3 regions of the Thermoanaerobacterium thermosaccharolyticum DSM 571 genome follow, and region 3 is predicted to be linked to each of the others. Evidence: predicted binding sites of a transcription regulator. Region 3 holds the regulator's gene; each other region holds the start of a gene.
What was found. Region 3 encodes HrcA, which represses chaperone genes, less so after heat shock. Its sites were predicted from a motif close to ATTAGCACTCANNNNNNNTGAGTGCTAAT; they were not measured.

Region 1 (4,300 bases), 910 kb from region 3:
CAACTGCTTCTGTTGTCAGTATCATCGATGCAACAGATGCAGCATTTTGCAGTGCTGATCTTGTAACTTTTGTAGGATCAACTATACCTGCCTTTAACATGTCTACAAAGTCTTCTTTGTACGCATCATAACCAAATGATGTATCTTTTGACTCTTTGATCTTCTCGATTATCACCGAACCATCTACGCCAGCATTTCTTGCAATTTGTCTTACAGGTTCTTCTAATGCTCTCAGCACAATTTGAGCACCTGTTCTGAAGTCACCTTCCAGTGAGTCAACAACCTTTTGCACATCTGGTATAACATCCAATAATGCTGTACCGCCGCCAGGTACTATACCTTCTTCAACAGCAGCTCTTGTAGCAGAGAGTGCATCTTCTATTCTGTGTTTCTTTTCTTTTAACTCTGTTTCTGTAGCAGCACCAGCTTGAATTACCGCAACACCACCAGATAGTTTTGCAAGTCTTTCTTGTAATTTTTCTCTATCGTAATCAGAAGTTGTTTCTTCTATTTGAACCTTTATTTGATTGATTCTATTCTTTATGTCTGCAGCATTTCCTGCGCCATCAACTATTGTAGTATTTTCTTTTGTTACTTTTACTTGTCTTGCACGACCAAGCATATCTAATTTTGCTTCTTTCAAATCGAGACCTACTTCTTCAGAAATTACTTGACCACCTGTTAAGATAGCAATATCTTGAAGCATTTCTTTACGTCTGTCGCCAAATCCCGGAGCTTTTACAGCAACACATGTAAATGTACCTCTTAATTTATTTACAACTAATGTTGCCAGTGCTTCACCTTCAACGTCATCTGCAATTATTAAAAGCTTCTTGCCTTGTTGCACAACTTGTTCAAGCAATGGCAACAAATCTTGAATGTTTGACAACTTCTTGTCTGTGATAAGTATTAGTGGATCGTCAAGAACAGCTTCCATCTTGTCTGTATCAGTTACCATATACTGTGAAATATATCCTCTGTCAAATTGCATACCCTCAACTATTTCAATTGTTGTATTCATTGATTTTGACTCTTCTACTGTTATTACACCGTCTTTACCGACTTTATCCATTGCTTCTGCTATCAAGTTACCGATCTCTTCATCTGCAGCAGAAATTGATGCAACATGTGCAATAGAATCTTTTCCTTCTACAGGCTTAGAAATATTCTTTAATCCTTCAACGGCAGCATCAACAGCTTTTGCCATACCACGCCTTAAAAGCATCGGGTTAGCTCCAGCAGCCAAGTTTCTCAAGCCTTCTAAAACCATAGCTTGTGCCAGCACTGTAGCTGTTGTCGTACCATCACCAGCAACATCATTCGTCTTTGTTGCAACTTCTTTTAAAAGCTGTGCACCTTGATTTTCAAAAGGATCTTCTAATTCAATTTCTCTTGCTATTGTAACACCATCATTTGTTATAGTTGGTGAACCGTACTTCTTATCTAATACAACATTGCGGCCTCTAGGTCCCAATGTAACTTTTACTGTATTAGCAACAGCATTAACGCCTCTTTCTAATGCCTTTCTTGCATCTTCACCGTATAATATTTTCTTCGCCATTTTTTCTACCTCCTTATTCAACTATAGCTAATATGTCGTTCTGTCTTAAAAGAAGATACTCTTCACCGTCTAATTTAACTTCTGTTCCAGCGTATTTCGAAAATATTACCTTATCTCCAACTTTGACTTCCAGCTCGACTCTTTTGCCATCTATGTATTCTCCAGAGCCGACAGCAAGCACTTCACCTTGTTGAGGTTTCTCTTTTGCAGTACCAGGTAATACGATACCGCCCTTTGTAACTTCCTCAGCTTCAGTAACTTTTACGACAACTCTGTCGCCAAGTGGTTTTAATCTCATAATATCCCTCCTTGAAATTTGTTAGCACTCATTCATGACGAGTGCTAATCATCACACTTTTTATATTAGTTTAATTACAAGTTCATGGCAAATCTCAAATTCCACTAATTTTTGCTGTTTTAAACGATTATTATAGATTTTTCCCATTTATCTTTTAATTATACCGTTAATATTCAATTTACGCAAAAAATGCAGGTTTTAGTTACCTGCATCATCTATATCCTTTTTATCGTTTATATCACTATTTGTATCGCCATTTGCACTTTGCTGTTTTAAATAATTAATCATATTGTACATAAACTGTTGCTGCTCCTTCGTAAGCATTGATTTCAGGCTATCTACAACAGCCGACTGCTGTGATGTCAAACCTAGATTTTGTTTTTCGCCATCTTCATTGCCATCGTCAGCATCCTCATGAACATCAGCAATTTCATTTAAATTATTTACATCCGACTCAATTTCTTCTGCTTTTTCAATGTTTTTAGGAGTATCCACTGAATCACTCCTTGTCTTGGATTCCGTATTGCCTTCTTTTTTATCTTTATCTACACTTTTTTTTGAATTCATTATGTTTTCTGCCTTATTTAAAGCCTCTACAAGTTTTATGTTTTTTATTATCTTCTCAGCCATGTCCTGTTTATCATCCGGAATAACTGGTTTTAAAGCTTCAAATATATCTAAAATTTTATCTATAACATTGTTTTTATTATCTTCTATCTCATATTTTTTCATCTTTTCATTGAGGTTTTGTATTCCTTCATGAAGCTTAATAAATTTATCTATTATTATTTGCTTGTCTTCTTTCATATAAGGTTTTACTGCTTTAAGCATTCCTATTTGGTCAAAATGGTCTTCTTGAATTTCTGTTCCTTGATTTTGATATTCAATCAACTGCTTATGGCACTCTAGTATTTCTGCTATCTTTGTAAAAATGTCTATATAATATTGTTCTCTTCTGTGCAAATATGGTTTTACACTTCCCATAAAGTTTTTCCCTTTTTCAATAATCTCAAATATATCTAAATTACTTTTTATTTCATCATCTGTTTTGCTTTCTAATTTATTATCTTGCTTATTCTGATATGTTTCTTCGTATTCAATCACTTCATTTTCTTCTTTTTTCTTTAAAAGCAGCTTTTCTTTCTCAAAGCTTATTCCGTCAAAAATTTGAAACCTAATAAAAAAAATTATAAACAGTTCAATTATTAACACCTTTAATAATCTTTCTTTATCCACAACCAATCCCCCACTTTTAAAATTATCTTCATAACCTAATATATGTATAGGGCAGGCTCATTATCACCTGCCCTATATTTTTTATTTCTCATCCAACACAAATATACCTGGGACGAGCAAGAAGATTATCAGGATCACAATGATAATCCAAATCCATCCGCCGCCCCACGCAGCTCCTTTCCCTTCAGGCATATGAAAACCCCCTTTATTTTTTGGCCTCATGGACCTAATACATTATACGTATTGAGTTTTATATTGTTACTAGATATTCATAGTCGCCAAAGACCATAAAAATCGTCTAGCTTTTTTGCGAGGTTTATCCTGTTGTAATACTACCAAAAGCACGAAAAAAAATAGTAAATCTTCAAATTCAAATTTGACATCTATTATAACTGTCAATATAACAAAGAAAAAAAGCAGTGAATTCCCTGATATAGTCATAAAATCAGCTCCAATTAATTAATTTTAATTCATTATATTCTAATTGCGACATTATTGATATTGATTTTAATTTTTATATGTAACAATAAATGGTCCTACCGTAAGATAGGACCATTTATTTATTTGACTTGATTTAAGAATAATCCCATTCCACCGTCCATAATTATGACTAATAATACGAAGAAGAACAGCAATGTTTCCATTGACCATGATCCGCCAAACCATCCGCCGCCCATTAGGACAACAAGTATTAAGAAGAAGAACAGCAAATTGCTCTCGCCAAATACTGAACTTGTTCCAGCCATAATAATCCTCCTTTAAAATTTTTAGATTTGTACTAAGCCTTAGGCTCTTCTAATATAAAACCAGGTACAAACAAGAAGATAAGAAGTATTATTAATATTATCCAAATCCATCCACCGCCAAACCATTCTGCACCTTTTTCTGTGGGCATATTAATATCCCCCTTTCGCAAGAATATATGTCAGGTCTTTTTGACCTAATACATAATATGACACCATCAATATTTGTGACACTTTTATTTTAAAAACTATCAAAAATTTGTCTTGAACATATTCTGATATAAGAAAGGGGGATTCAAGTATGGATATAGTTTCTGCTTTAATTTTGTCAGGCGCCATTAAAAACCTTTATCCGAAAAGTAAAATAGACAGTAGATTGCTTAAAAAATCTACCATATATAGAAACGAATGTGTAAGTGCAATTGTGTATTCCAACTTACCGTACGAAACCCTTAAAAAAAA
Region 2 (4,300 bases), 1.1 Mb from region 3:
CTTTCCATAAACCTTCATTTTCTCCTCCATAAGTTGTCTCTTGTGAGGGTTTTCTATGGCAAACTTTATACATTTCGCTATAGAATCTGGATCTTTAAAATTAGCCAATAATCCTCTGCCATCGCTTAAAATTTCTTCAGCATATTTGTACGGCGTCGAAACTACTAGTTTTCCTAGCCCTGCGGCATATGCCAGTGTCCCACTTACAGCCTGTTCTCTTCCAATGTACGGTGTCATATACACATCTGAAAGTTTTAAATATTCTACAATCTCTCTCTTTGTTAAATATTTATTAACAAACTTTACATTATCGTTTAAATTAAGTTCATTGACACGCCTTATTAGAAAATCTCTATAAACTTCACCATCAGACTTGACTATGTTAGGATGCGTCTGTCCAAGAATAAGGTACAGTATATCAGGATGTTCTTCTTTTACCTTTGCAATTGCTTCTATGCCATATTCTAATCCTTTGCCGGGACTTATGAGTCCAAAAGTGCTAACAACAAATTTATCGTCTATATTATACTTCTTTCTCAAACTTTCACTTGACAATGTAGGCAGATTCGGAACACCATGGGGCAAAACGGCTATCTTTTTCTCATCAACACCGTACACATTTAAAAGTAGTGGAATTGTATTTTTGGCCATAGTGACGACTCTTTTGCTTTTCTTACACAATTCTTGCAAAATATACTTCTGCTTATCTAATGGCTCTGATAATATAGTGTGAAGCGTTACAACATAAGGTATCTTCAAATTATTTATCAGATCAAGGATGTACTCGCCCCATTCTCCACCATATATCCCGTACTCATGCTCAATTACTAATAAGTCAATTGAAGAATCATTCAATTTTTCAGCTAATTTTATATAACTATTCCTGTCATGCTGCTGCAATTCATAAATAACATCATCGTCGTAATCATATTCTCTATCATTTATAGCAATTACCTTTGGCTCGTTTATTATTTTAATATCTTTAAGTTCATTTACTAAATCTTGAGTAAATGTTGCTATACCACATTCTCTAGGAGGAAATGTACTTAAAAATGCTATTTTTATCTCTTTATTCTTCACCATTTCCATCACCTCTATCAACTTACTGCATAATCATTAAAATTATTAGCATAAACTTCATCTACAATCTTTCTCATTCCATCAATAATGCTATTTGAGGCAACAACTGCATTTATTAAATTTACATTTTTGTTAATTTTCACATTGTCCCATATGATGCTATGCCTTATTATGCTGTTAGATCCTATGTGAGTATTGTCACCTATAACAACGTATGGTCCAATATTTGCTTTTGCATCTATTTTCACATTGTTCCCTATAAAAATTGGTTCTACTATCTTTGCTGAAGGGTCTATCATAGTAGTTTTGCGTTTAAAATTATAATCTCTCACATCAACGAATTTACAATTATCTTCAAAAATATCAAAGTGAACTCTTTTATATTTTTCAATAGTACCTATATCTATCCAGTATCCATCATACCTATATGCAGCCATGCTGCATCCTTTTGAAAGAAGTTTGGGATATGTATCCCTCTCTATCGACACAACTTCATCTTTTGGAATTTCGCTTAATAGCTCAGGCTCAAACACATATATTCCGGCGTTTATCCATTTAGAATTTGTCTCATATGGTTTCGGCTTCTCCTTAAATGCCGTAATGAAATCATTATCGTCATATTCAATTACACCGTATTGAGACGGATCTTCAACTTTAGTCATAGCAATCGTAGCTAAAGCATTTTTTGACTTATGGTATTCTACAAGATTTTTAATGTTCAAATCACAAATGATATCTGAATTGAGAACTATAAAAGTATCATCAAAAAAATCTTCTGCATTTTTTATAGCACCGCCTGTACCAAGAGGTATATCTTCTTTAATATAAGAGACTTTTACGCCTAATTTTTCACCATCTCCAAAATATTTTTCTATATGATTCGATTTATAACATGTACTTATAACTACTTCATCTACACCTTGATGCTTTAATCTTAAAATGGTTGACTCTAACAAAGGCTTTCCCATTATGGGTACCATAGGTTTAGGAAGAAAATTTGTTAGAGGTCTTAGTCTTGTCCCTAATCCTCCCGCTAGCAATAAAGCTTTCATTCGAATTCCTCCTTTATCTCTATTTAGTTTTTAAAATTTAGAATTTATAAATGTGTTATAGAGTATAACATAATGTGTGCTAAATGTGATGATATTGTATTATGTTTGATATTAGCACTCTAACTGAACGGCTGCTAACAATTAAAATTATAATCCTATAAATTCCATATGTCAAGAGTGTTAATTATTTATGTAAATGTTTAATTAATAACTATAAAATCGAAAGTGAAAGAAACTGACTAGGCTTTATGTTTTAAATGAATCCTCCATCAACTGTTAAAACTTGTCCTGTTATAAATGAAGATTCATCAGACAATAAAAAAGATACAGCTTTGGCAACTTCATCTGGAGTTCCTAGCCTTTCAAGAGACGTCCTTGATGCTAAATCCTCAATTATATCAACCGATAATTTCCTGTTCATTTTCGTATCAATGACTCCTGGTGCTACGCAATTGACACGGATATTTGATGGTCCTAATTCTTTTGCCAACGCCTTAGTAAAAGCTATAATACCACCTTTTGCAGCCGAATAATGTACTTCACATGATGCGCCATATATTCCCCACATTGATGAAATATTTACAATAGCACCTTTTTTATTCTTTAGCATATATTTTAAAGCACTTTGTGTACAGTTAAATGCTCCACCTAAATTTATATCCATCATATGTTTCCATTCGTCCTCTGTTATGTCCATAAAAGGTTTTATCTGTGAAATACCAGCATTATTAACCAGATAATCTATCCGCCCAAATTTATCAAAGATATCTTTCATCATCATTTCCACTTCTGATCTGTTGCTTATATCCGCTTTAAATATATCTGCATAACCTAATTCTTCTTTTATGTGCCTTCTTAAATTATTGGCACTCTCATAGTCGCTGTTATAATGAATTGCAACACATCCGCCTAATTCTGCAAGTTTTTTACATATAAAAGAACCAATGCCACCTGAACCTCCAGTCACTACTATGACCTTTCCATTAAACATAAAAACATCCTTTCATATAGCCAAAAATAAAAAATATTTACTAATAAATAGGTTATACAAATACAAAGCAAAAATCAATATCATATAAAAATATGGTGTATGAAACAAATATACACCTTTAATTTTTTAATCATTTTTTGATAGCTTCTACTGTATTTTTAGTCGTACTGTAAAGTCCTGATGCACCAAGGCCCATAGCAGTACCCAGCAATATACCTTTCAATGTATCTCCTGGAGCTATGTACAATATTCCGAGAGCTATTCCAAAAACTAGTTATACTAAGGCAGAATACTTTTTTGGTAATCCAATTTGTTTTACCACCTCAACCAAACCAATTATAAGAGGTATCAGTGATACATCATAGACATCCATAGGTAAGCCCCCTAAAATTATACGTTTCTAATATCATTATATTATATCTTGTCTTTATTAATGCATAAAAATAAAAAAGACTTCGCGCAAGCGAAATCTTTACAAGTCTATTTGGAGCGGATGACGGGATTCGAACCCGCGATCCTCGGCTTGGGAAGCCGATGCTCTACCACTGAGCCACATCCGCAAAATATTCTTTTTTAAATACAAAAATGGCTCCTCAGGTAGGGCTCGAACCTACAACCTACCGGTTAACAGCCGGTTGCTCCACCATTGAGCTACTGAGGAATATTTTAATTCCGGCAGCGACCTACTCTCCCGAGTAATCAGTACCATCGGCGCTGGAGGGCTTCACTTCCGTGTTCGGAATGGGAACGGGTTTTTAACCTCCGCTATTGCCACCGGAAATCTTTTGTTCATTTGTCCTTTTACATCTTTCGAAAAAATCTTATCTAATAAATACTTTTTTCGAAAAATATTATCACAAGTGAACTATTAATTGCGTTTTCGTTATATACTCGGCGAACGCAGTGCGGTGAGGCGTTAAAAGCCGTCACAACGCATAGACGGCTTTAGCCGAGCTAACGTAGTGAGCCGTTAGTATATAGAAAACACAATTTGTGAACGGTGATAATATTTTTCGCTATATGCTTTTAAATGAACTTTGAATACTGCACAATGCTTCTTTGGTCAAGTCCTCGACTTATTAGTACCGGTCAGCTCAAAGTATTTCTACTCTTACACCTCCGGCCTATCTACCTCGTCTTCTCCAAGGTGTCTTACTCCTTTCGGATGGGAAATCTT
Region 3 (4,300 bases):
ATTACTTTTTTGTCATTTTCAAAAGAACTCCGTGATTTTTGTGGGCTTAATACTGTTCCTGATGCTTCTTTTTACTCAAGGTTCAAACAGGATTACTGTGATGACATTGAAGCCTTCTTTCATAAGTTAGTCGATATTACTGAACCTATTTGTCAGGAAATTGGCCAAGCCCTTGAAAAAGAATTAGGCATCAATCCTGCTGAAGTTTATATTATGGATACTACTGGTATTGAATGCTATGTTAAGGAAAACAACCCCAAATTCTTTAATGCTCTTGTTAAAAAGCTTCAATACTTTAACAAGGACAAGTCAAAAGAAGACATCTATAAAATGGCCTATAATCAAATGCCTAAAACTGCTTCTGTTGACCCTAATATTAAATTGCAATATATCAATGGTACTTTCTGTTATGCCCACAAAACTATAGTTGTGTCTAATGCCCTCGGCATTTTAAGACATATGGACTTTTGCGATTACCAGCCGGATTTTAATGATTATACTGATAGCTCTGAGCCCGCATCCCCTGAAGAAGTTAAACTTACATGGGATGGAAAACTGCTTATACCTGCTATGGAGAATTTTTTTGAGCGTCATCGTAACTTTAATATTTATGCTATGACTGCTGATTCTGGCTTCGATGATGTCCCAAACTATAAATATCTCTTTGAGAATCATGGCATTCTGCCTGTCATTGCTCTTAATCCTAGAAATACCAGAAAAAATTTCGGCAAGCCAGGAATTAATGAAGATGGTATTCCTACATGCCCAAAGGACCCATCTCTTCCAATGAAATGGGATGGCTCTTGTAAAGGTAAAAACCGTTCCTTTAGGAACAAGTTTATTTGCCCTAAAACTGAAAAGTTACCTGGTGGCAAATATGTTTGTTCCTGCGAGGATAAATGTACAACTTCCGATTGTGGCAGAATGTTTTATACATATCCCAAAGATAATTATAGAGTTCATACCCCTATTCCTAGAGATACAGAGCAATGGAATCAAATAGCTGATTTTCGACATATCATTGAGCAGGTTATCTCTAGGCTCAAACTTCCCCTGCAGCTTGGTAATCTCCAGGCTAGAGACCGCAAAACCATCAAGGCAGATTTCTTCATGGCTGGTGCTGCGCATCTTATTACTGTTTTACTAGCATACCGTATGGGAGCTATAGATAAAATTCGTTCTGTTAAGTCTATAGCTGCTTAATTCAACAGCCAGCTAAACTTAAGCATCTACCTCATTTGCATAAATCATTGGGGTCTATTTGTCATGCCTGTTTTTTTCTGTTTTCAATGTTCATCAATAAAATTCAGACCTTTCTTGATTAAATGTACTCTCTGGTATACTGTATCTTTCCTATATCTTCCTCTATTGATTGCTATCTGTAAATTTTTATCTCATAGTTTCACAATTACCTAAAAACTTTATTTTGCTACTTTGACCATACTTGGTCTTATTACTTTATTATTAAACATATATCCCTTTTGAAATACCTCAATTATTTCATTTTCTTTTTTGCCCTCTGCCTCTTCCTGCATTACAGCATGATGTTTGTATGGATCAAACATCTGGCCTAAAGACTCTATTTCTTTCACACCCATTTTTTCTAAAATACCTTTAAATTGTCTATAAATTAAGTTAATACCTTCTTTGAAGGACGCATTTTCGCCATTATCATCATATTGCGTCTCAAGAGCTCTTTCAAAATTGTCTATAACAGGCAATATATCTAGTATCACCTGTTCTTTGCCATATTCAATGAGATCTGCTTTTTCTTTTTCTGTTCGCCTTCTATAGTTCTCAAATTCAGCTTTTAATCTTTGAGCCATTTCTAGATACTCGTTAGCTTCTTCCTCTTTCTGTTTTAACCTATTTTTCAATTCTTCAATTTCTCCTTCGTCATTGTTCTTTTCTTCATTTGAATTATCACTTTCCACATTTTTCTCATCTTCACTGGTATTATGAGAAGAATCAATGTCAGCACTATTTTCGCTGCTTAAATTTTCATTATCATGAGAAACATCTTTTGCACTATTATTCTCTTCTTCATTGGTTTGATATTCTATCGTATCTTTTTCTTTATCCAATTGTTTCACCTCTTATTTTCTTGATATATATACGATAAAACTTTTGATAGTTCGTTAGACATCATATTTATCTCATTTATAAGCCTTTTGTAATTCATTCTTGTAGGCCCTATTATGCCAAAAGTGCCAACAATTTCACCATTTATTTTGTAGGTGGATTTTATAATACTTAAATCCCACATTTCTTCAAATTTGCTTTCGCTACCTATAGTGACTTCTATTGAGTCATCCTCAGGTTCCAATACCGAATTCATGATATCCCTGTTATCAATCAAATCAAAAAACGTCTTGGCTTTAAAAAGATCTTTGTATTCAGGAAAATTAAGAATATTAGAAATACCTTCCGAATACAAATCTGTTTCATCCATCTGCTTTAAGCCGTTTAAAATTGTATCTGTAATTTTATCTATAAAACCTATAGCATTGCCAGACTCTTTTTTAATTTCATCCCTTAACGTTTTATCAACTTCTCTTTTTCTTTTTCCAATCATTTTATTATTAATGAGGTTATTTAAAAACTCAAATAAATTGCTATCAATATTGTCTTTCAGGCTTATTAAATAATTTTTCATAATGCCTGATTCTGTCATTACAAGAAGTATTAATTTATTAGAATCAACAGGTAATATCTGTATTCTCTTAATCGTGTTTTCATCAATTCGTGGCATTTTTACTACAATAGTGTGATTAGTAATGCTTGATAACAATTTTGCGTACTTTTTTACAATCTCGTCAATTTCTGCAAACACTTCATTAAAAGATTCAAATTCATAATCATATGTTTCATTTAAATAGTGCTCTAATATATTATTAACATAAAATCTATATCCTTTATCTGATGGTATTCTACCTGCCGATGTATGTGGCTGTTCGAGATAACCCATTTCTTCCAAGTCAGCCATCTCATTTCTAATTGTTGCAGAACTTACACCAAGGTCATAACGTTTTGCTATTGTACGAGATCCAATTGGCTCTGCCGTCAAAATATAGTCATTAATTACTGCTTCTAATATCCTCTTCTTCCTATCATCTAACGGCATATTCACCACCCCAAATTCTATTATTAGCACTCTTAGCTTGAGAGTGCTAATCACGATTTAAAAATACCACTATTGTGGATATTTGTCAATACTCTAAAACAAAAAATCCTCAAACACATTATTTGATACATCTATACCTTTCTGTGTTAACTTAATATTGTCGCCTTCTCTAATTAAAAGATTTAATCCAATATTTTTATCAATAGCATTTTTAAATATCGAAAACATGCTTTTTCCAAATCTAGTCTTAAAATCTCTATCATAAACGCCATCCATCATCCTAAGCCCTAAAAACATGTATTCAGACATTTTATCTTTCTCATCCAGCACATCAATATCTTCAATCGCATATCCTGTACGATTTATCATTTCTATGTACTTTTTTATATCTTTTACATTTCCACATCGTCTATTGTCTACAAAAGAATAGGCCCCAGGGCCAAAACCTATATATTGTAAATCCTTCCAATAGAGTGTATTGTGACGACATTCATAACCCGGTATCGCATAATTGGATATTTCATAATGTTTATAACCATTTTTCTGTAAAAATTCAATTCCATAATGATACATCATCATTTCAAATTCATCATCTGCCGGTTTGATCTTATTTTCTTCATACAATTTATAAAATACTGTTCCTTCTTCCAAAATCAGTCCATAGCATGAAATATGAGTGGGCTTTAATGATACTACATTTGACAATGTTTCTTTAAAGTCATCAAATATCTGATCTGGCAGTGCGTACATAATATCAATATTTATATTATCAAAATATTTAGTTGCCATATCATAATTTTCTATGAAGTCATGTATCGTATGAATTCTGCCTATTTTCTTTAACAGCTTATCCTGCCAAGCCTGCAAACCTATGCTTATTCTATTTATGCCTATTCTTTTATACGTCTTAAGTTTCTCATCGTCAATCAATCCAGGATTTAATTCTATAGATATTTCTGCATCATTGCTAATATCATAATATTTATAAATTTCATCTAATATATTTTCTATATAAAAAGGAGGCAAAACATTAGGCGTACCTCCCCCTATATATATAGATGTAAATATATCTTTTAGTTCATCTTTTCTGTTTCTAATCTCTCTCATTATAGCATCTTTAAAAGGCTCAAGACTCTTTTCCATGTTGGCATACGAGTTAAAGTCACAATAATAGCA

Region 1: a site for HrcA is predicted at 1,880-1,908, ahead of groES (co-chaperone GroES). Genes of this name have one in related genera too.
Region 2: a site for HrcA is predicted at 2,243-2,271, ahead of TTHE_RS00350 (nucleotidyltransferase family protein). Genes of this name have one in related genera too.

Annotation. Positions count from the first base shown of each region.
Region 1 covers NC_014410.1:2,114,472-2,118,771, forward strand. The annotation lists gene groL (chaperonin GroEL) at 1-1,561, opposite strand, end outside; gene groES (co-chaperone GroES) at 1,575-1,859, opposite strand; gene TTHE_RS10575 (hypothetical protein) at 2,058-3,095, opposite strand; gene TTHE_RS10585 (hypothetical protein) at 3,656-3,841, opposite strand; gene TTHE_RS10595 (S8 family peptidase) at 4,140-4,300, shown strand, end outside.
Region 2 covers NC_014410.1:66,247-70,546, reverse strand. The annotation lists gene TTHE_RS00355 (glycosyltransferase family 4 protein) at 1-1,083, opposite strand, end outside; gene TTHE_RS00350 (nucleotidyltransferase family protein) at 1,098-2,132, opposite strand; gene ymfI (elongation factor P 5-aminopentanone reductase) at 2,386-3,123, opposite strand; tRNA gene TTHE_RS00335 (tRNA-Gly) at 3,609-3,683, opposite strand; tRNA gene TTHE_RS00330 (tRNA-Asn) at 3,710-3,784, opposite strand; rRNA gene rrf (5S ribosomal RNA) at 3,794-3,902, opposite strand; rRNA gene TTHE_RS00320 (23S ribosomal RNA) at 4,183-4,300, opposite strand, start outside.
Region 3 covers NC_014410.1:1,204,952-1,209,251, reverse strand. The annotation lists gene TTHE_RS05890 (transposase) at 1-1,203, shown strand, start outside; gene grpE (nucleotide exchange factor GrpE) at 1,422-2,084, opposite strand; gene hrcA (heat-inducible transcriptional repressor HrcA) at 2,090-3,124, opposite strand; gene hemW (radical SAM family heme chaperone HemW) at 3,218-4,300, opposite strand, start outside.